DNA from 2 places in the Paenibacillus sp. FSL F4-0125 genome. Region 1 is predicted to be linked to the other one. Evidence: predicted binding sites of a transcription regulator. Region 1 holds the regulator's gene; the other holds the start of a gene.
The links. The regulator LexA, encoded in region 1, represses DNA repair genes until DNA is damaged. The targets are predictions, from matches to a motif close to CGAACATATGTTCG.

Region 1 (14,600 bases):
GAGGATCACATGAGCTTTTCTAAAGAGGATATTTTACGCATTGCCAAGGAAGAGAATGTTCGTTTTATTCGTCTGCAATTTACAGATCTATTAGGTACTATCAAGAATGTTGAAATTCCAGTTAGCCAATTGGAAAAAGCACTTGATAACAAAATGATGTTTGATGGTTCATCCATCGAAGGTTACGTACGGATTGAAGAATCCGATATGTATCTCTTCCCTGACCTTGATACATGGGTTATCTTCCCTTGGGTGACAGATAGTCGTGTAGCACGTCTGATTTGTGATGTTTACATGCCGGATGGAACACCTTTTGCTGGAGACCCACGTGGTATCCTCAAGCGTTGTCTGAAGGAAGCAGAAGAAATGGGTTTCACAGCTATGAATGTTGGACCTGAACCTGAATTTTTCCTGTTCAAGACTGACGAAAGAGGCAATCCAACTACGGAATTGAATGACCAAGGTGGTTATTTCGACTTAGCGCCAACAGATTTAGGAGAAAACTGTCGTCGTGAAATCGTATTGACCCTTGAAGAAATGGGTTTTGAAATCGAAGCTTCTCACCATGAAGTAGCATCCGGTCAGCATGAGATTGACTTTAAATATGCTGATGCGATTACTGCTGCTGACCAAATTCAAACCTTCAAGCTGGTTGTGAAGACGGTAGCCCGTCAACACGGCTTGCATGCAACCTTTATGCCTAAACCATTGTTCGGTATCAACGGATCTGGTATGCACGCTCACCAATCCTTGTTCAAAGGCAAAGAAAACATGTTCTACGATGAAAGCGACAAGCTGGGTCTGAGCAAAACTGCTCGTTACTACATGGCAGGTATTTTAAAGCACGCTCGTGCTTTTGCAGCGATTACTAACCCAACAGTGAACTCATACAAACGTCTTGTTCCTGGTTATGAAGCTCCTTGCTACGTAGCTTGGTCTGCAAGTAACCGTAGCCCGATGATTCGTATCCCGGCTTCTAGAGGGCTTAGCACACGTGTTGAAGTTCGTAACCCGGACCCAGCAGCTAACCCATACCTCGCACTTGCTGTTATGTTGAAAGCAGGTCTTGACGGAATTAAACGTAAGCTTGATCTTCCAGCTCCAATTGACCGTAACATCTATGTGATGTCTGAAGAAGAGCGTATTGAAGAAGGTATTCCAAGCTTGCCATCCGATTTGAAAGAAGCACTTAGCGAAATGATCCGCAGTCATGTTATTACCGAAGCTCTCGGTGAACATGCTCTGGCTCACTTCTACGAGCTGAAAGAAATCGAATGGGATATCTACCGTACGCAAGTGCACGAGTGGGAAAGAGCGCAATACATGACTCTTTACTAGGACTGTTAAACCCTTGACGCTAATGTGGCGTTGAGGGTTTTTTTATGTGGCAAGGTTAGGAGGTTTTGTGGAGGATTATGTGCGTCCATAAAGTGACCATACTCTAACTTGTCAGGAAATACTTTGAATTAGAGCATACATAAAATGACCCGCCAAGCTATTGCTTGACGGGTCTGTTTTTCTTATACAATAACAGAATACACCGGACTCCGCAGCATACCTGAATTAACCCGGATTCTCATTCTCACTTTTGCTGCATAGCCCAAGGCAAGGATATTGGACGATTCTACCATCATCAATTTGAAAAAGTGTTAAGAATAAAAATAATGGAACCATAATGTATAATTAATCGTATCCAGTAATAGTAAGGGGATGGCTATAAAAGTAAAGTTAGGAAATAGCTGTGTTAAGTGAGTGCGATGAATTAATTTTTAAAGAATCATCATAAAGAACATACATAGAAGAGTATCAAAAATATAGAGCAGATAAAGAACAAAAAAGATAAACGACAGCGGATTGCACAATGTTCTCGCAACGGGGTTAGTACCGATGGGCTGTCCGAAGTAAGTAGAAATATACTCACAACGGAATGGAGCTTAGATCTTCACCAGAGTAAGGCGGCATTTTGGAGATTTGCGGTTATCACATCTGATCGATTTGATGTGTATCATTGGAAGGAGATATTCGATATGAAAAAATGGAGAAGATCGGTCTTATGGCTTATTCTTTCCGTATGTTTCCTCGTGTCAGGGGCCTGCTCTATGAAGTCTCCACAGCAAGCGGTCTCGAAGGCAAATAATCAAGAGATCGAGAATGCATCAAATTCGCCTACTATGAAAGACGTAACAATTGATGGCGCTCGTGGTTTTATGTGGGAAGTGAAGAATAACGGAACGACGGTTTACCTCGTAGGATCAATACATCTTACGGATGATAACTTCTACCCTCTGCATTCGAAATATGAGAAAGTTTTTGCAGAAGCGGATTATTTGGGTCTTGAAATTGATTTTACCAAAGCCCCTGATGAAGAGCAGCAGAAGAGGATTGTGGATATGATGATGTATAAGGATGGCACTACACTAAAAGATCATGTATCCAAAGAAACGTATGCGAAAGTAAAAGAGTTTTTGATGAAGAACGGTTTGAAGGCCAACGCGTATGATGCGTTTAAGCCTTGGCAGGTGGAAGGAAATATTTCAGTTATGGCGTTGAAGGTTGACTACAACCTAGAAGAAGGAATTGATCTGTATTTTCTTCAGAAAGCCCTTGAACGCAAGATCCCGGTAATAGGGCTAGAAACTCAGGAATCCCAGATGGGGGCCTTAGCTGGCTTCTCTAAGGAGCGGCAGGAGAAGAGGCTCAATACTACGCTAGACGATTATAATTCTGGCGTCATCAATGATCCAACAGACGAATTGATAGAGGTGTGGAAGAAAGGCGATGAACAAACGCTGCTCAAAATAACTAACAGCCTATATAGCGATCCGGAATACGGAAAAGTGATGCTGACTGATCGTAATATAGGTATGGCTGAAAAGATTGAAGGTTACCTAAATAGCAATAAGGAAGAAGAGTATTTCATTGTCGTTGGTGCTCTCCATTATCTGGGTGAGTATGGAATCATTGAACTGCTTGAGGATAAGGGCTTTACCGTCGTTCGTAAATAAATAGCTTATCTACAGTTACTCTCAAAGACTAACATAATTGTAGGTGTTGGAATTATTCTCTGGAACATTCCAAGGCAATACATAACTCTTTACTATATCCGTCAAACCCTTGACACCTTTGGTGTTGAGGTTTTTTATGTTTGGTAAACCTGTTTCGGTAGGTTAACTACTGGATAATTTCCAAAAAACTGATTATTCTCCCAAAATTACATATAATAATGATAGACTAAGTAGTAAATACGACATTCTCATAGGTAGGGTTGATACGGAACTAATTTTCATTTAAATAGAACTCTGCATTATTTTGATTTATGGAATTTATGTTGGAACTTTAGAAAGGAATAAGAATGACTGATTATACAAATGAACATAATGATTTAAAATTTGCGTATAAACAAGATTCAACGAATCCATTAATAGCCAATCAACTGGCGATAGCTAGTATGGAAGTTAATGATTATTTAGAAGCTTTTAAACTCTTCAAGAGGAATGCTGAAATAAACCCTTCTGAACAGTCATTATCTAATTTGGCTTACTTTTATTTTCATGAAGGAGAGCCGGAGATCGAGAGTGGCGGATGGATCAATCGTGAAGAAGATGCGATTCTATTATTAGAAAGAGTAATGCTGCTGAATCCAAAGTCAGAAGTTCCCAGTGCAATGCTTGGTCAATTTTATTTTGCAAAAGAGAGATGGAATGAAGCGAAGTCAGCGCTAGAACGATCTTTTAGTGTTAAACCAACCTTTCTAAATCAATATAATCTCGCAGCATCTTTATTTCAATTGGGACAACTGGAAGAAGCTTCAGAGTACTATTGGAAGGCTCATCAGGTTAAAAATGAATGCTACAGCTACTGGGCATTGTATTATTATGCTATATGTAAAATTAAGACAGGTTCTTACCCAAAAGAGGCCATTGAAGAGCTTGTGAGGTCTATGGATGATAAGAATTCAGAGATAGATAAGGAAGGGTTAGCAGACATTTATTATGAACTGGATCAGTATACTAACGTGGTCAATGCTTATGAGGGAACTAAATTATGGGTCAGTCCGGACTGGGTGCTTCGCTATTTGTATGCCAACGTTCAATGTGGATTTTTGGATAAGGCTAAGGACATTCTGAACAATGCCTTGGTTAAGATTAATGAAGAATTAATTAGTTGCATAACGGATGAAGATGAAGATTTTACTCCAGAAGATCGCGAAAGATATAAGTTGGAACTGGAGGCTGATAAACGGGATTATCTTAGAGGCTATGATGATATCCTACATTTAAATTATCGTCCTAGTATGAATTTTACGGCATATGTTGAATCAAAATGTTATTTATTTGGTTGTAAAAGACATGACAATCCTGACTTCTTAGAATCCTGATTAATCATTGTTGCTTAAATTTCTAATCAAATGATATGGTATGCACAGTTTTTGAGGATAAGGGGGCTTAATAATGGTGAAGATTTTTAATGAAAATACAGTTTCTTATAAACAAAAGTTATCTCAGATCCCTGAGTTTGCTTGGCATACAAGTGAGAGGCTAGCTGAGGTTGCTAATTCTAAACATCTTGTTTTCGACATTAGATCGCTAGATCCAGATAAATATTCCTTTCCTTATCATTTTCATAGAAATGCTGAAGAGATATTTGTGATCTTAGCAGGAAAAGCAATGTTAAGAACTCCTGAGGGTTTTACTGAGGTTAGTGAAGGCGATGTGATTTTTTTTGAAATGGGACCGGAAGGTGCGCATCAACTTTATAATCATACGGAAGCACCCTGCAGGTATCTTGATCTTCGAACAAATCAGGGCATAGATGTTTGCGAATATCCTGACTCAGGTAAAATCAACATTCTCCCATATCAAGAGATCTATCAAGCGGATGAGCAGGCGGACTATTATAAAGGTGAAGAACAGGTCCGGGAGAAATGGAACGGGTTGGAGGATCGCACTTGATGGAAGATCGATGGTTCACAGTTACGGAAATTGACCCGACAACGTATGCGATAAGTGAATATGGTCAATGGGAAAAAGTGCATTCATTTTTGCTGATAGGAAAAGAACAAGCTGTATTGATTGATACAGGATTAGGCATCGATAATATAAAAAGAATCACAGATCAGTTAACGGATTTACCTATTGCTGTTATCACCACACATGTGCATGCAGATCATATCGGCAGTCATGGACAATTCGATACGATCTATGTTCATAAAGAGGATGAGGATTGGCTTACGAATGGAATACAAGGCTTGTCCCTTGCCCAGATCAGAAAAGATATGAGCAGAGACCTTACACTAACTCCACCTGAATCCTTTGATCCTAGTACATACACGCCATTTCAAGGTAAACCGACAGCTCTATTGCATGAAGGAGATGTGCTTGACATAGGAGGGCGTAAATTAGAAATTTACCACACACCGGGTCATTCACCAGGCCATATAAGCGTCTTTGATCATGCCAAAGGGTATCTGTTTACAGGGGATTTATTGTATGATGTTACACCTGTTTATGCATTTTATCCTTCGACTAGTCCGGAAGATTTAGTGGCTTCTTTAGAAAAGATTGCGCACATTCCAAAGGTGACCCAAGTATTCGGCTCTCATAATACGTTAGGTCTAGATCCATCTATTTTGCATGAAGTAAAGCAGGCGGTTCGTGCTTTGCGTGAACAGGGACTTGTCGCACATGGTACGGGTATTCATCGGTTTAATGGGTTTAGCTTGCAATTCTAATAAAAAGATAGAAGCTCTGTTGATGTAGAAATAGAAATACGTTGATGGTTTTTAAAAACAGTAAAACGGCCTCAAAGAGGACCGTTTTTTTGTAGCTTGTGAGCTTGTAGATTTCATCTGTTGGAAATAAAGTTATTAATTGAGAGGAAAGAGGTAGTGGAGTAATGTTACCAACAACTGAAGCTTTTGCAAAATCGATGCGTTCCTATTCGAATTATATCCAAATGCCTTGGGGGAGATTGTTCTACCTGACCGCCTGGCATCAAATTGAAAATCACATCCTTTTAGAAAAGAAGCCATCGATTTTAGATATCGGCTGTGGGTTTGGGATAACTAGTCATGAATTTGCCAGAAAGGGGTACACAGTAACCGGAATAGATCCGACGACGGAGATGATAGCGAAGGCTCAAGAGTCTGCGATGAAAGAAGGTCTCAGTATTTCTTATAACGTAACTACGTTACAGGATTCAGACGTGTTGGGGGAGCGTTATGACTGGATATTTTGCCACAACGTGCTTGAATATCTTGAACATCCCAAAGAAATGTTAATGGACATTAGTAAAAAACAATCTGCAAATGGAATGCTCTCTCTGATCGCTCATAATCCTGTGGCCAAGGTGATGAAGAAAGCCATCATGAATAAAGATCCTCAGGGAGCTCTGGATAGCATTGAAAATATGCGAGAATATAGTGGCATTATTCAAACAGAAATTACGATCTATACAAATGATCAATTGGCGGAATGGCTTGAGAATTGCGGATACGAGGTTAGATGGACTTACGGAATACATAATATCTATGGTTACATAGCAGACAATGAAGTGAAAATGAATGAAGATTGGAATAAACACATGGTGGAGCTGGAGCTTAAATTAGGCAGTGAATCACCATTTAAAGACATAGCGATTTTCATACATCTTATTGCGGAAAAAATCAGATAATTATTCGGATACGATCGTCCTGAAAAATGCATGCAACTGCTGTACTTGGGAGTAAGCTTCTTTATACTGATTGTCGGATTGTTTAATGGGCAATAAGCCTGGCAAGAAGGAGATACTATACACAGGCATTTCACTGCTGTTCATATATATTTTAAGCGTAAGTTCCTCAATAACACTAACCTCTTCGTCAGCGCTATTAAGCACATTAATATTCGCACTTGAAGCGGTTGCTTTGCTGCTTTGTTGTCTTTTGGATACTTTTGAATGGGTTAGCGCGTTAACAACAATCTCTGATCCCATTACATTATCGAAGGAATACAGTTTTGCTATAGCTTTTTTACGTGTTTTCGGATCGCTACTGCCTATGGCTATTTTCTTATAGGATTCGTTAAGGGCGATCAAGTGAGATTGATTGGGTGGAATGAACGTTTTGGTGAATATGATGTTAAAGGATGAGATTGCGTTTAACAGCTTTGAAAGGTCTGAAGAAGTAGATAGCTTTTTCAATTCTAGAAAACCGGCACTAAGAATTAAGACAACTCCTATAATACCAAATATGTACATCAAGAAAATCAGCATGGAATCACACCTCCGAGTTATCTCAGCAGAGCAAGATTTATTACTTAATGAAAGATATGCCTAAATCTTCTCGACTAGTATCTGCTAAAAGTGAAATTCGTTGAAATATAGGAACAATTACAGCATTAGCAAAAAAAAGCACCCTGAGATCCGCCTTTAATGCATGCTAGGGCAGTTACTGAGTGCTTAGATGAGAGTTATTAATGTGAATATGTCAAAATTATAAGAAATTGAAAGCCGTAATTTGATCGGTATACACAATTAGCTGCTTGTATTCGATCGATGATTCATAGTTAGCATAGGGTCTTACAGAAACATCATTGAGGACTACAAAGTTATAGCTGAAATTTTTATCGGGATGTTCCGCACCTAAATAAGATATGTATTCATCTACAATGACATCATCCATTAGAGATTTTAAGTCAAAAACATCCTCTTTATTGGAGACGGAAGGGGAGATCGTCCCTTGAATACTGCCAAATGAGGTGAGTAGATTTACTTTTTTTCCACTAGCTTGATCGTTATTTAACAATAATCCTGAGAGTTTAACAAGTGCATCGACTTTAAAATCGACGAGGGTTCTAATTTTGGAGTTGTTCAAAACCAGACACTTCCTTTCTATTTGAAATCCTGTTAACATTATTCGACATATAACCACATAATTCCTATTACGCCATCAAAAATACTTAAATACAAACACACCCCATTCATTGAACCATGAGTGAGGTGTATTTATTTATGGATATATTAATTCCTGATCGTTACTTGAGTTCCAATCGGAACAATCGCAGCTAGTGCTAGCACATCCTCATTGTACATCCGAATACAACCGTGGGAAACTTCGTGACCTATCGAGGAGGGATCATTATTTCCATGTATTCCATAGTGAGGCTTAGATAGACCCATCCAAAAGACCCCAAATGGACCACCTGGATCGGGTTCTTTGTTAATAATAGTGAAGTCACCCAAGGGTGATTGGGTTAACATTTTACCGATTCCGACGGGGAAACCTCTGATCACAATGTTGTTATCAAGAAGATACAGCATACGCTGGGTCAGATCTACAATAATTCGGTAATTTGGCATTGCGCAACACTCCTTTCTAATAGGATATGAGCAGAAAGCCTAAACGGTTATTAATAGAAAATGGCCATTATAGCGTATGCGAACGCGTGTTCTAGTGTGGATAATTTGAGTTAGAAAACAAAAAAACTGTTCCACATTTGTGGAACAGCTTTTGATATTACAGTAAACAGTATCATTATGCTTCTCGTAGAAACGGATACCATCCTTTAATGGACGGTATCCGTTTTGGCTTGGTAGGAGTGCATACTTAGTGGATATCTCGAAATAATCCGATAACTCTGCCGAGAATGGTCACGCGATTAAGGCGAAGAGGCTCGTACGCCGGATTCTCCGGCTGAAGACGTATATGATCACGTTCTTTATAAAAGGTCTTAACGGTAGCTTCATCTTCTTCGGTCATAGCTACAACGATATCTCCGTTATCAGCTGTCTGTTGTTGACGGACAATAACATAGTCACCATTCATTATCCCAGCTTCGACCATACTGTCACCTTGAACCGATAACATAAATACTTTGTTATCTCCAACATAGTGAGTTGGAAGCGGGAAGTAGTCTTCAATATTCTCAGTAGCAGTGATAGGAACCCCGGCGGTAACCTTACCTACGACAGGAATGCGTGCGACGGTTTGTGCGAAATGATGGACATTCTCGGAATCCTCTTGGCCAAGCAATTCTATTGCACGTGGCTTCGTTGGATCTCGACGGATAAGTCCCTTCTTCTCTAGCCGATCCAAATGACCGTGAACTGTGGAGCTGGAAGCAAGACCAACAGCTTCTCCAATCTCCCGAACGGAAGGAGGATAACCCTTGCTGCGGACTTCGCTACGTATAAATTCCAGGATCGCCAGCTGGCGACTTGAAATCTTTGACATTGGAATCAACCCCATATAGTAATGTTTGGGAAAATTATAACATAGAACTACCGTTCGCACAAACATAAGTTCTAACTATTATAAATATTAATTCGAAAGAGTTAATAAATGGTAGTCTCGTATTGATAAAGCGAACTTTAAAACAATGATCAGCTGGATTCTTTTTATAGATGATAGGGTGATTTGCTCTTTTCGAAAAAAAAGAGAACAATTGTTCTAAAATAGTATTGAACAAAACACATGTTCGTGTTATTATAATTTCGAAAGTAAGAACAAGTGTTTGGAGGATGATATTCATGTTAAAATACAGTACATACCGTAGCATCTACGATAAAGCCCCAGTGGTTGAATCTTTAGGACATAATCCTGTTACCCGTTATTCAGCTCAGATTAAAGAGATTACAGACCTTTTGCTTGAAGGATTGATGCGTTTGTTCCGGAGAGATTTTGTTATTAAACTTACATTGATCATTGTGCTCGTACTATCAGGACTCACAGTAGTAGGTAATGTATTTGCAGGATCTACTACTTTAATGAAGGATGAGAAGCGCGTAGTGGTTGAACGCGGAGATACACTTTGGAGTATTGCTCTTGAGAATAAACCATCGGATATGAAGACGGCTGTATATATAGAAGGAATTAAAAAATCCAATGGCATTAAAGGCAGTCAGATTAATGCTGGAGATATCCTCAGTTTACCTATTTATTAATATTCTAAGAACATAATAGAAGGACATATAGAGCTTGCAGGGAGTAAACCTTGACAAGCTCTTTTTCTCATGGCAGAGTTAGAATTAATTTATATGGGGAGGGAAAGTTTTGAACATTGATGAGTTGGTCGCGCGTATTAACGAATTGGCACGCAAACAGAAGAGCGTAGGCCTTAATCAAGAGGAAACGGCGGAACGCGCCAAGCTTCGTGAAATCTATTTGGGGAATATTCGCAATAACTTCCGAGCACAATTGAATACGATTGAATTGGTCGATAATGATGAGCATGAACAAGGTAACAAGGGGCTTAAGCATTAACACCCTGTTCCTTTTCATAGATACTACTGGATGACTAGGGGGAACGCATATGGCCCGTTCTTGGGAAAGAATGGTTCAACGTAACACACAGCAAATTAACAAGCAAAGAAAGAAACAGGGGAAGGAAACGATTTACGCATCAAAATCCAAATCTCCTGGCAAGAACAGTGAAACCTTTAAAGGCCGTAACATTGCATTTCCAGTAGTGTTATTAGTGCTTGGTACTATGTTTTGGATGATTGGTTCGGTGGATCAGGCCAAAGGCAATGGTATGCTGATGAATTGGCTAGGAGTCGTTTTGTACTACTTACTAGCGGCACTTCTGTTTTTCCGACGTCCGTATTTGAAGGTGGAGAATGCCAGACTATCCACTATAAAATTCAATCGCGAACGCTATTTACCAGCTACTGATATTGAAAAAATTATCCTTTCGCGTGGAGCTGTTGTTATTAAGCATAAAGGCAAACGCACGAAATGGATTTTTACCAGACTTATGAATCGTTATGATACAACTGCGATGGGGACTAGACTGGAAGCATTCGCAAAAGCTCACCAAATTGAAGTAGTTCACGAATAGAAATTAACCAGCCATGGGAGAGGGAGACCTGTAATGCCAATTTCTGCCGTACTATTTGACCTTGATGATACACTGCTCTGGGATGATCGGAGCGTCAATGAAGCATTTCGTTCTGCATGTGAAGCCGCTGGGGATACGATTGATCCACAAGAACTGGAACTTGCGGTGCGTAAAGAAGCCATAGCACTATATGAATCATACGAAACGAACCCATTTACAAAAATGATTGGGATTAATCCGTTTGAAGCACTTTGGGGGAACTTTACTGCAGGTGAACAACCGGAATTCCGTCAATTGGAGCAGCTTGCACCGGGATACCGTAAAGAGGCGTGGCGTCGTGGTCTTGCAGCACTTGGTGTAGAGGACGAAGTTCTTGCTGAGACATTAGCAGCCAAATTTGCAGCAGAGCGTAGAAATCGGCCTTACATCTATGAAGAAACAATTCAGGTGCTCGAAGAACTGAAGGGAAAAGTGAAGTTATTGCTTTTGACTAACGGATGCCCTGCATTGCAACAAGAGAAACTAGATGGTGTACCTGAAATCGTTCCTTTCTTTGATCATATCGTAATTTCCGGAAGCTTCGGCAAAGGAAAGCCGGATAAGGATATTTTTCTGCATGCTCTAGAGCTTCTAGATATTGCACCTGAGCAAGGGGTTATGGTCGGTGATAAGCTTACAACGGATATTCGTGGTGGGTTGGCAACAGGTTTGACTACGGTTTGGATTAATAGAAAAGGCAAACAGCCGGATCCGGAAATTCAGCCGGATTATGAAATCAAACATCTTGGAGAGCTTCTTTCATTAGTCCAATCTTTATAAAGTAGAGTAAGAGGCTTTGAATCATTGAGCCTTAAGAAGGCAGTAAGTTCCTGGGTTACTAGGAGGCTTACTGTCTTTCTTTATATCTACATATTGCTTTTAAAATTAATGGAATTATCTAGTATATGATTTTAGTCACAAGAGTTAGGCTGAATTGATATGAAATACTGAAAAACCAATAATAATGTGTATAATAGATGGAGAATGTATAACATGAATTGGTAGATTCTTAGTACTCAAATCGGCTGGGAGGACTCTATATGAAGATTTCAAGAACAATCGTTCCTTTATTATTAGGTGCAACACTTTTAGTTCTGGGAGGTTGTTCATCAGACCAAACCAAACATTCTGGAATACATAATATGAACATGAACATGGACATGGACATGTCTATGGAGCCTATCAAAGTTGAGTTACATTGGAGTCCTGAAGAGGTTGCTGTAAATCAGAAGGTGACCTTTGAGGCTGTGGTGACGCAAGACAACTTGGCGGTGGATGATGCGAAAGAGGTTCTATTCGAAATTGTGAGTAAAAATGATGATGAACAGAAAATTGAACTTAAAGGGAAGCTAGTTGGTGATGGAGTCTATCAAGCAGAAGGAACACTTGAGAAAGAAGGACAATATATTGTTACATCACACGTAACTGCTAGAACTCAGCATTCTATGCCTAATAAGGAACTCTCTGTGAAACCATAATTAAAAGAATAGTAATGATATCCTATAATCACAGATAATGCAGAGTGGAAAGGAAGGCTTTCCGAAATTCCTTTATTCTGCTAAACTTACTCTAATGTTTTACTGGGGGGACTATACGTTGGCTAAATATACACTTGAGGAAAGCTTACAACAAAGAATATTAATTCTAGACGGTGCAATGGGCACAATGATCCAACAGGTGCCTTTGACTGGTGAGGATTTTGGTGGGGAAGAATTGGACGGTTGTAATGAAATGCTAGTATTAACCCGTCCAGAAGTAATTCAGACGATTCATGAGCAGTATCTCGAAGCAGGTGCTGACCTCATAGAAACGAATACCTTTGGTGCAACGTCTGTTGTACTTGCCGAATATGATATTCCGCAACGGGCACGCGAAATTAATCTGGTTGCAGCGAAGCTAGCTCGCAATGCCGTTGATAAATATGATACACCTGATCGTCCTCGATATGTCGTAGGCGCAATGGGTCCTACAACAAAGACGCTCTCTGTTACAGGCGGCGTCACTTTCCAAGAGCTCGTTGATAGCTACGAGGAACAGGCAGTGGCATTGATTGATGGTCAAGTGGATGCGTTACTGCTAGAGACCTCTCAGGATACTTTGAACGTGAAGGCTGGAAGTATAGGCATTCGTAATGCCTTTGAGAAGACAGGTATCAAATTGCCAGTAATGATTTCGGGGACAATAGAGCCGATGGGTACCACGCTTGCCGGTCAGAACATCGAAGCCTTCTATATTTCTTTAGAACATCTCAAGCCTATCTCTATTGGTCTGAACTGTGCGACGGGCCCTGAGTTCATGCGGGATCATATTCGTTCGCTTTCTGCAATCTCTTCAGCGGCTGTGAGTTGTTATCCGAACGCTGGGTTACCAGACGAGAATGGACATTATCATGAATCTCCTGATTCTCTTGCGCGTAAAATTGCTGCGTTTGCAGAAAAAGGATGGCTTAACATTGCAGGGGGTTGCTGCGGAACGACACCGGAACATATCCGTGCTATGTCGGAGGCACTCTCACAATTTCCTCCACGACCGCTTACAGGGAATCATCCACCGGCACTTTCAGGTATTGAGCCTATCTATATCGAGAACGACAACCGACCATACATGGTGGGTGAACGTACGAATGTATTAGGTTCGCGTAAATTTAAACGTCTAATCGTCGAAGGTAAATATGAGGAAGCTTCAGAAATTGCCCGTGCACAGGTGAAGAGCGGTGCACAAGTCATTGACGTCTGCGTGCAAGATCCGGACCGTGATGAGATTGAAGATATTAAACTTTTTTTAGAATTAGTTGTAAAGAAGGTTAAAGTTCCTCTAATGATCGATACTACCGATCCTAAGGTTATTGATCTGGCACTACAGTACTGTCAAGGTAAGGCTATAATTAACTCCATTAACCTTGAAGATGGTGAAGAAAAATTCGAGCTGGTTACTCCTTTGATTCATAAGTATGGTGCAGCTATCGTTGTAGGAACGATTGATGAGACAGGACAAGCAATCAAGGCTACAGACAAACTGGAAGTGGCTAAACGCTCCTACGACTTACTTGTGAATAAATACGGATTAGCTGGAGAAGATCTTATTTTCGACACGTTGGTATTCCCTGTAGGAACTGGAGACGAGCAATATATTGGCTCTGCCAAAGAAACCATTGATGGAATTCGGTTGATCAAAGAAGCTCTTCCAGGTGTTCACACGATCTTGGGGATCAGCAATGTTTCTTTTGGATTACCGGAAGCAGGACGTGAAGTGTTGAACTCAGTATTCCTTTATGAGTGCACTAAGGCCGGTTTGGATTATGCGATCGTAAACACCGAGAAGGTTGAGCGTTATGCTTCTATCCCTGCTGAAGACCGTCGTCTTGCTGAAGAATTGATTTATAATACGAATGACGACACACTTGCTGCTTTTGTAGCCGCCTTCCGAGGAAAGAAGGTTGAGAAAAAAGAGAAAATTTCTAATCTTTCGCTAGAAGAGCGTCTGGCTTCTTATGTGGTTGAGGGTACTAAAGAAGGTCTCATTCCAGACCTTAATGAGGCGCTTACTAAATCAGGACCTTTGGAAATCATCAATGGACCGCTAATGGCTGGGATGTCAGAGGTTGGACGGTTGTTTAATAACAATGAACTGATTGTTGCTGAGGTGCTGCAAAGTGCTGAAGTGATGAAGGCTTCCGTTGGTCATTTGGAACAGTTTATGAAGAAGGATGAGACATCGGTAAAAGGTAAGATCATGCTTGCTACT
Region 2 (6,958 bases), 1.2 Mb from region 1:
ACGCTTTTGCCCAGCATTTCCACCATCGTTTGACTCTGGGTTTCAGCCTGATTTTTGGCTATATTCATGACCTGTATCCCCACATTCTGAGCTAAGGATGCTTGACTCATTGCCATTGATAATGCAGCTATATCCATATTGCACCTCCTTCGTGTATATCCTGTATATCGACTCTGTCCATTTAATTCATTAGGTGTTCGGCATTTTGTTTGCCAATTCGCCCAAACGGCTTATCTCCTTTTTACATATCTTGTGCTGTAGTCATTAATCATTAGGAGGAATTAAAAATGGGAATGGAACATTGTGGTTGTAACGTAGGTCCTGTAGTAAGCCCAGCAAACGTAGGTCCGGTGTGTAGTCCTTTTACTTCAACGGGAGCTATTCTGGTACTCTTCATCTTGCTGGTTATCATCACTAAAGCTTGCTTATTCTAAGCTAGCTGATGCACATTGTAGCCCCATCCGGTATATACCGGATGGGGCTATTCTTTTGGAGCATTGTTTCCGAAGCTTGTTATTTGAACATAAATTCTACGCGGGTTCCATCCGCATAATCTTCTAGCTGATTACCAACCCAGCTTCCTGCCCCGCGATTATCTTTTGGCGTTATGTATTCAATGTCGGCCCCTTCGCCGCCTTCATCACACATGGCCATGGGCCATTCGTCGCGGTCGTAGCCTTTTTTGGTAGGGATCCCTTTTAAGGATTCTTTGCGGTTCTCTTCAGCCTGCTCACGGTTAATGGTACATGTGGCAGACTCCCCTTTGGCAATCGCATCCTGAATATGCTTGGCGGTCTCAGGATAACGATCTGATGGGAAGATGAGCTGAACAACTTCTGAATCGGATGTGGACGAGGGGGCTGCCGGGTCTCCGTTCTGTTCATACCAGTAACCGCCGAAAGCGAGTAACACAACAATGATGAGACTGGTGAGTAATTTCTGTATTTTCAAATCTGCTCCTCCTTTTTTGGAACTTAAAATAGTATATCTTATATCATAATGCAGTGCGATTTAATATACTTAGGAAAAATAAGAGGAGGACGGAATTGGATATGGAGTATTTAATTACGATTGAGGATCAGACGCTTATAGCCTCTGCTGAAGATATTATTACTAGACGTTATGAATGGGAAAGACACCATGTTGGAGCGGCGCTCCGTACGAAGACGGGGGAGATCTTTACAGCGGTACATGTAGAAGCTAGCATGGGGCGGATTACAGTCTGTGCAGAAGCGATGGTGATTGGAAAAGCGATATCCGAAGGCTACAAGGAATTTGATACGATTGTTGCCGTAAGACATTCTGATCCGGATAGCGGGGAAAGAGAGATTAAAGTAGTCTCTCCCTGCGGGATGTGCCGTGAGTTAATTGCTGATTACGGGAAGGATTGCAAAGTTATTGTATCCGAGGAAGGCCGGTTAGCCAAATATGATATTACCGAATTACTACCGCTGAGATATACGAGGTAGTTTGGAATAAAGGAGCCAATAGGCTCCTTTTTTTATTGAGCCGTGAATTTATTCAGCAGTTCCTTACACTGTCCTAAATTAATTTACAGCTTCATGTCCATTCGCTGAGTTCATGTCACTATTGTCCCCATACTATAACTTAAAAAAGTTAAAAGGATGTGAGAGTGGATGGAACAGCGCAACCTTCGAAATATGGTTGATTCGGCATCGAGGTTTGTGAACGATGTTCAGTGGCAAATAGCATATCGTAAATTGCAAATGACTCCGGCAGATTCGGAAACGGTAACCTCTGCTCAGAAATTGTTGAATACCCTTTATTTTTTGCAAGGAAAAGGATGGATTAGTGGACAACATGATTATTTGGAGAGCGCGGATGAGTTCAATGAGAAGCTGAAAAATACTAGCGGGCAATACGCCGCCCTTCATGGCTATGAGCTGGGAGCAATCAATAATCAAACGGCGGCGCTAATAGACAATCAGCGGGATTGGGTTGTTAGCAGTGCTATTCGTTGGTATAAAGCCGGTGGAATCGTAACGATTAGTTATCACGCCCAGTTGCCAGGGACAGCGCCGGCTTGGACTAATGTATCTACGAGCATAAGCAACGCTGATTTTGACAAATATATAACTCCGGGTACGACTCAGTATAACGCACTGATCGCTGAGCTGGATAAGATAGCCCTGTCTTTAAAAAAACTTAATGATGCAGGCGTTCCCGTGCTCTGGCGGCCGTATCATGAAATGAATGGTGGATGGTTCTGGTGGGGGCAGAAGAGCAATTACGTAGAACTCTGGAACCTTATGTTTGACCGTTTTACCAGCTATCATAAGCTGCATAATTTATTGTGGGTATGGAGCCCAAACGCCAAAAATCAATGGTGTGATGAGCCTGCGGAATACTATCCGAGCGGTGACAAAGTAGATGTGCTGGCGCTAGACATCTATGACGGCGATTTCAAGGGAAGTCACTATGATAGTCTATGGGATCTTGGACGAGGAAAGCTGATCGCGATTGGAGAGAACGGAGAGCTTCCTTCTCCTACACTACTGGCTAAATCGCAGCCGAAATGGTCTTATCAAATGACCTGGGGCAAGCTTCTTTATGAGAAAAACACCGATGCGGTGATTAGAGCCTTTATGAACGACAGCTTTGTATTCACACGAGATGAATATGCTGCTGAGGCAGCGATTGTGGCTGCTAAGGGAGATAGTGTGCTGCAAAGCGGGCTATGGGGGCAATATTACAATAATATGACCCTTAGCGGGACTCCTGTGTTGACGCGAACTGATGCGAACATCCAATTTTCATGGAAACAGGGTTCACCCGATCCAGCCATTCTTGTCGATGCTTTCTCTATACGTTGGAGCGGTAAGCTGACGGCAGCTAATAGTGAGACTTATACCATTTACTCCTCCTCTGATGACGGGGTACGGGTGTGGATTGATGGAGGGTTAATCATTGACAGTTGGGTGAAGCAGAGTGGACAGGAGCGAAAAGGTAGTGTGAATCTGATTGCAGGCAAGCTGCACGAAGTAAAAGTGGAATACTATGAGAATGAGGGGGACGCGCGGATTGTATTGCAATGGGAAAGCCCTAGCCAGCCAAAGGGGATTATTCCAGCAAGTGCGTTCTATCTTCCATAAAAAATATCTGCTTTGAGCGTCGAAGCGTAAGCACAAAAAAAGCCCCGGATTTCGGGGCTTTTTTTAACTTAAAAACAAACTTAGATTTGTTCGCGGTAGCTAATGTTGTTGGCGATCTTCTCGTCTCGAACGGCTTTGCGCAGAACATCTTTGACGGTTTGGGCATCATGGATTTTTCGGAAAAGAAGCTGAGGCGCTGAGGCATCATCAGAAAATACAGTTAATGAACCAATGCCAAGCATCCGGTCCATAATAGATTGTGCTACGGATAAATCGCGTACGCGCAGTAATTCAATTTCTTCGACATTTTTACCGATAAGTCCGGTCTTTACCATAATGCGCTGGCTTGTAATGGTGTACGTAGTCGTGTTTAGGCGTACGATTCCTTTGAGGCGATCCGAGATGCTAGCCGGTTTACCTTTCCAGAGTACGACTTCTTGAGTAGCGTTTAGATTTGCTGATGGACGCCGGGCGGTCACTGGAGCGGTGCCGTCAATGCTAGATCCACATTCTCCACAAAATTTCACGCCCTGCTTATATTCTGAACCGCAGGTTGTGCAATAAGGCATACAAACTCTCCTTCCCTAATTACAATTGAAATAATTATAACATAATAGTCATTTTACATAAATTTCATTTGCACTTTACACAAAGCGACATTATTCTGTTAAGTGGAGGGATAAATAAATGAAAAAAGTGTTACTAATAGGAACGCTAATGTTGACTGTCATCCTTAGCGCCTGCAGCAATAATAATTCAACTTCATCGGCGCCTGCCTCAGAGGAAGAAGTGCAGGAGACCGTGCAAAACTTCTACAATGAAATGTCTAAACTTGAGGAATCAGGAAAATCATCTTTAGCGGAGTTCAACGAAGCCATCGCTGGTTATTCAGCAGGAGAGCTTTCGGACAAGCAGCTAGAGAAGAAGATTAACGAATTCCAGAAAACTGCAACAGACCTATCTAATCAGGCTGAAAAGGTGAAGATCTCTTCTAGCTTGCCTGAAGATATTCGTAAGCTGCTTGAGGAGTCCAAAATTGCTTTTCAAAGTGCTTATGCTCTAAAAGAACAAGCTTCTCAAGGTGCTGATTCCACAGAGGTCACTGCTGAGCAGTTCCAGGAATTGAATCAGAACGCTGATGTAGCGATGCTGTACGGCATATCCAAGCTTAATGAAGCAAGAGAAGCAACAGGGCTTATCGATGCCGATGGTCAGTCCACCACTGAGTCAGAGAACGTTAAAGAATAGATCGGAATGTAGACGCTGTATAGTTTAACTGTCAGCGTCTTTTTGCTGCGATTTTGAGCTTAAGTAGAGGTAACACGGCCAATCCAATAAATAAGCCAGCTACAATTCCTTTTGTAAGGTCTGAGAGTGTATTACTTTGATATACGAGGGGGTATATGCACAGGAATAACGCAGGGATTAGGATGAGAAGTGCAGTATTTTTTTTCAAGTGGAAAGCTCCTCTCGATCAGATATGTATTATTATACAACTTTTAGATAAAGAGGAAGATAGAAAAGTGGTATCTTTTTCCTGATTATTGATTATTCAGCGAAGGTATGGATATAATACAAACATACGTTCGTATATATAGGATAGTATAGATATTAGGGAGGGGTTACCATGGGCAAAAAGCTGGAGAAAAACGGACTGTGGGAAAGCAGTCGGATGATGCTGCCGGAGCACAAGGTAAGAATTATTAGGGATGAACGGGAGACGCTGCGCCGTATTAAGCCTATTCTGGATGAGCAGAAGCTGGAGGAAATCGAATGTACACTAGCCTTATCGTTACGAAGTCATGTGCGTGTGACTGTTGTGTTGTTTGATCCCTTTGAGAATACGACAATAAGTGGCTTTGTGACCTCCATTCACACCCACTCGCGTGAGTTTAAGCTGCAGTGGGCGGAGGAATGGAAGTGGATCAATGTGGATGACCTTGTTGAGGTTTACATCGTCTAATGCTAAGAATTGCTGCCTTCACTTTTTTCATAAGCAATTAGAGTCACGGTTGGGTTGCCGGTTAGATGTGCAATAGAAGCTTCGGCATTCCGAATAATTTCGAGTGCTTCATCCTGTTCGCTGAGTGCAGCAACTCTATAGCTATCGCTATGAATGTCCATATGTGTTCCCACCTTTCGCTAATATTTTGCCCTTTTTTGTGGAATTGATCCAAGGTGGAGAAGCCGTGAATAGCTACCTTTCAGGTTGGATCTCGGGGATACCGGGGTCTTTTTTAAAAATATAAGAAAGTTATGCACCTATCCTTTATGTCTTATATTTGTCGCTTAAACGCTTATCATCCTTCCTTACAGGGACGCTGAAGACGTTTATGCTTGTATGCTAAGGCAAGCAGGGGTATTAGTACAAGCGAATGGGGAGTCGGGATCATTGATTATAGCAAGGGGTGATTCTATGCTGACTTTGGAACAAGTAAGGGATAAATCGACGGCGCGTCTTGTTGGGCTTCATCCTGTTTTGGCAGCAGGAGCGAAGGCATTGATTCAGCAAAGCTATGCCAAAGGAGTGCCGATTGTGATTACCCAGGGATTACGCTCAATCGCAGAGCAAAATGCCTTGTATGCACAGGGGAGAAGTAAGCCGGGGCCAATAGTTACCAACGCCAAGGGTGGAACCAGCTATCACAATTATGGCCTTGCGTTTGATTTTGCGCTTTTGCTGCCGGACGGAAATAGTCTTTCCTGGGATATGAATCGTGATGGGGATAAAGATAAAATAGCGGACTGGCAAGAGGTGGTACAGGTGGGTAAACAGCTGGGGCTTGAATGGGGAGGAGACTGGACGTCTTTTAAAGATTATTCCCACTTGCAGATGACCTTCGGTTTAACCACAAGTCAACTTCGCGCAGGTAAACGTCCTACAACGGATCAGGTCAATGAAGCTTTAAAAAGAATTACTGGGGAGGATGATCAGGTGAACAAAGACGTTAAAGTAACGATAACCTTAAACGGCACTAAACTTACGGATGGTGTTCTTGATACCGGCGTAACATATGTACCCGTGCGTGCTCTGGCTGAGGCGCTTGGAGCAAAGGTTACGTATGATGCTGCGAGTAAGACGGTGAATGTAGTAAAAGAGTAGATCCATTTATGTATAGACAGTGCCATCCAAGGGGAAATTATCAGTGATCACTAACTATAAAGGGAGGCATACGTTGTGAACAAGCTGATAACAAGCCTTGCATGCGGTACTGTACTGTCACTGAGTATAATGGGAGCTAGTTACGCTAATCCAATCGGATCGGCGGCTTTAGGCGGTATCCCAAACGCGAATACTGGTATGGATGGTACCGTGAATAATACTCGGATGATGAATACGGAAGGCAATCTAATGAACGGCACCACGGGAACGATGAATCAGCATGAGAGCATTATGAAAGATAAGATTCGAACAGGGGAAAATTATAGACCTAACACCAATAACTACAATGAAAATTACACCCGGGATAACTACAACAGAAATACGGTAACTCCACTATCCAACACTACAACGGACGGTAGATATCGGGCAACCAGCACAACTACAAATACTGGGACTACCAGCAGAGGATCTAACTGGGGCTGGCTCGGATTGTTTGGACTTTTGGGCCTCGTCGGAATGAGAAGCAGAAGTGACGAACGCAGATAATCGCCATGCCTAATAACCCGTGTCGGCACACGCTGGAACGGGTTATTTTTAATGTGATAAATTATTTTTCAAAAAGGGATTGCGTGTTATCGAAATTCATGATATTATATTTCTTGTCGCGTTATACGTAAACATCGTATGAAGCTTCAACACATAATATGCCGGGGTGGCGGAACAGGCAGACGCACAGGACTTA

Region 2: the regulator LexA is predicted to act here: its motif matches at 4,689-4,702, upstream of NST74_RS21985 (YolD-like family protein).

What each region holds. Positions count from the first base shown of each region.
Region 1 covers NZ_JBBOZJ010000001.1:3,712,106-3,726,705, reverse strand. Annotated here, with positions in the region: gene glnA (type I glutamate--ammonia ligase) at 10-1,338, shown strand; gene NST74_RS16470 (TraB/GumN family protein) at 2,028-3,005, shown strand; gene NST74_RS16465 (CDC27 family protein) at 3,353-4,378, shown strand; gene NST74_RS16460 (cupin domain-containing protein) at 4,455-4,952, shown strand; gene NST74_RS16455 (MBL fold metallo-hydrolase) at 4,952-5,731, shown strand; gene NST74_RS16450 (methyltransferase domain-containing protein) at 5,896-6,672, shown strand; gene NST74_RS16445 (hypothetical protein) at 6,673-7,251, opposite strand; gene NST74_RS16440 (hypothetical protein) at 7,472-7,852, opposite strand; gene NST74_RS16435 (L,D-transpeptidase) at 7,999-8,337, opposite strand; gene lexA (transcriptional repressor LexA) at 8,585-9,211, opposite strand; gene NST74_RS16425 (LysM peptidoglycan-binding domain-containing protein) at 9,508-9,921, shown strand; gene NST74_RS16420 (DUF896 domain-containing protein) at 10,031-10,240, shown strand; gene NST74_RS16415 (hypothetical protein) at 10,290-10,817, shown strand; gene NST74_RS16410 (HAD family hydrolase) at 10,851-11,636, shown strand; gene NST74_RS16405 (FixH family protein) at 11,897-12,334, shown strand; gene metH (methionine synthase) at 12,513-14,600, shown strand, end outside.
Region 2 covers NZ_JBBOZJ010000001.1:4,937,036-4,943,993, reverse strand. Annotated here, with positions in the region: gene NST74_RS22020 (YjfB family protein) at 1-137, opposite strand, end outside; gene NST74_RS22015 (hypothetical protein) at 288-434, shown strand; gene NST74_RS22010 (NucA/NucB deoxyribonuclease domain-containing protein) at 514-945, opposite strand; gene NST74_RS22005 (cytidine deaminase) at 1,053-1,469, shown strand; gene NST74_RS22000 (glycosyl hydrolase) at 1,638-3,113, shown strand; gene NST74_RS21995 (PH domain-containing protein) at 3,194-3,682, opposite strand; gene NST74_RS21990 (hypothetical protein) at 3,801-4,361, shown strand; gene NST74_RS21985 (YolD-like family protein) at 4,741-5,076, shown strand; gene NST74_RS21980 (hypothetical protein) at 5,079-5,237, opposite strand; gene NST74_RS21975 (M15 family metallopeptidase) at 5,506-6,216, shown strand; gene NST74_RS21970 (hypothetical protein) at 6,292-6,762, shown strand; tRNA gene NST74_RS21965 (tRNA-Leu) at 6,923-6,958, shown strand, end outside.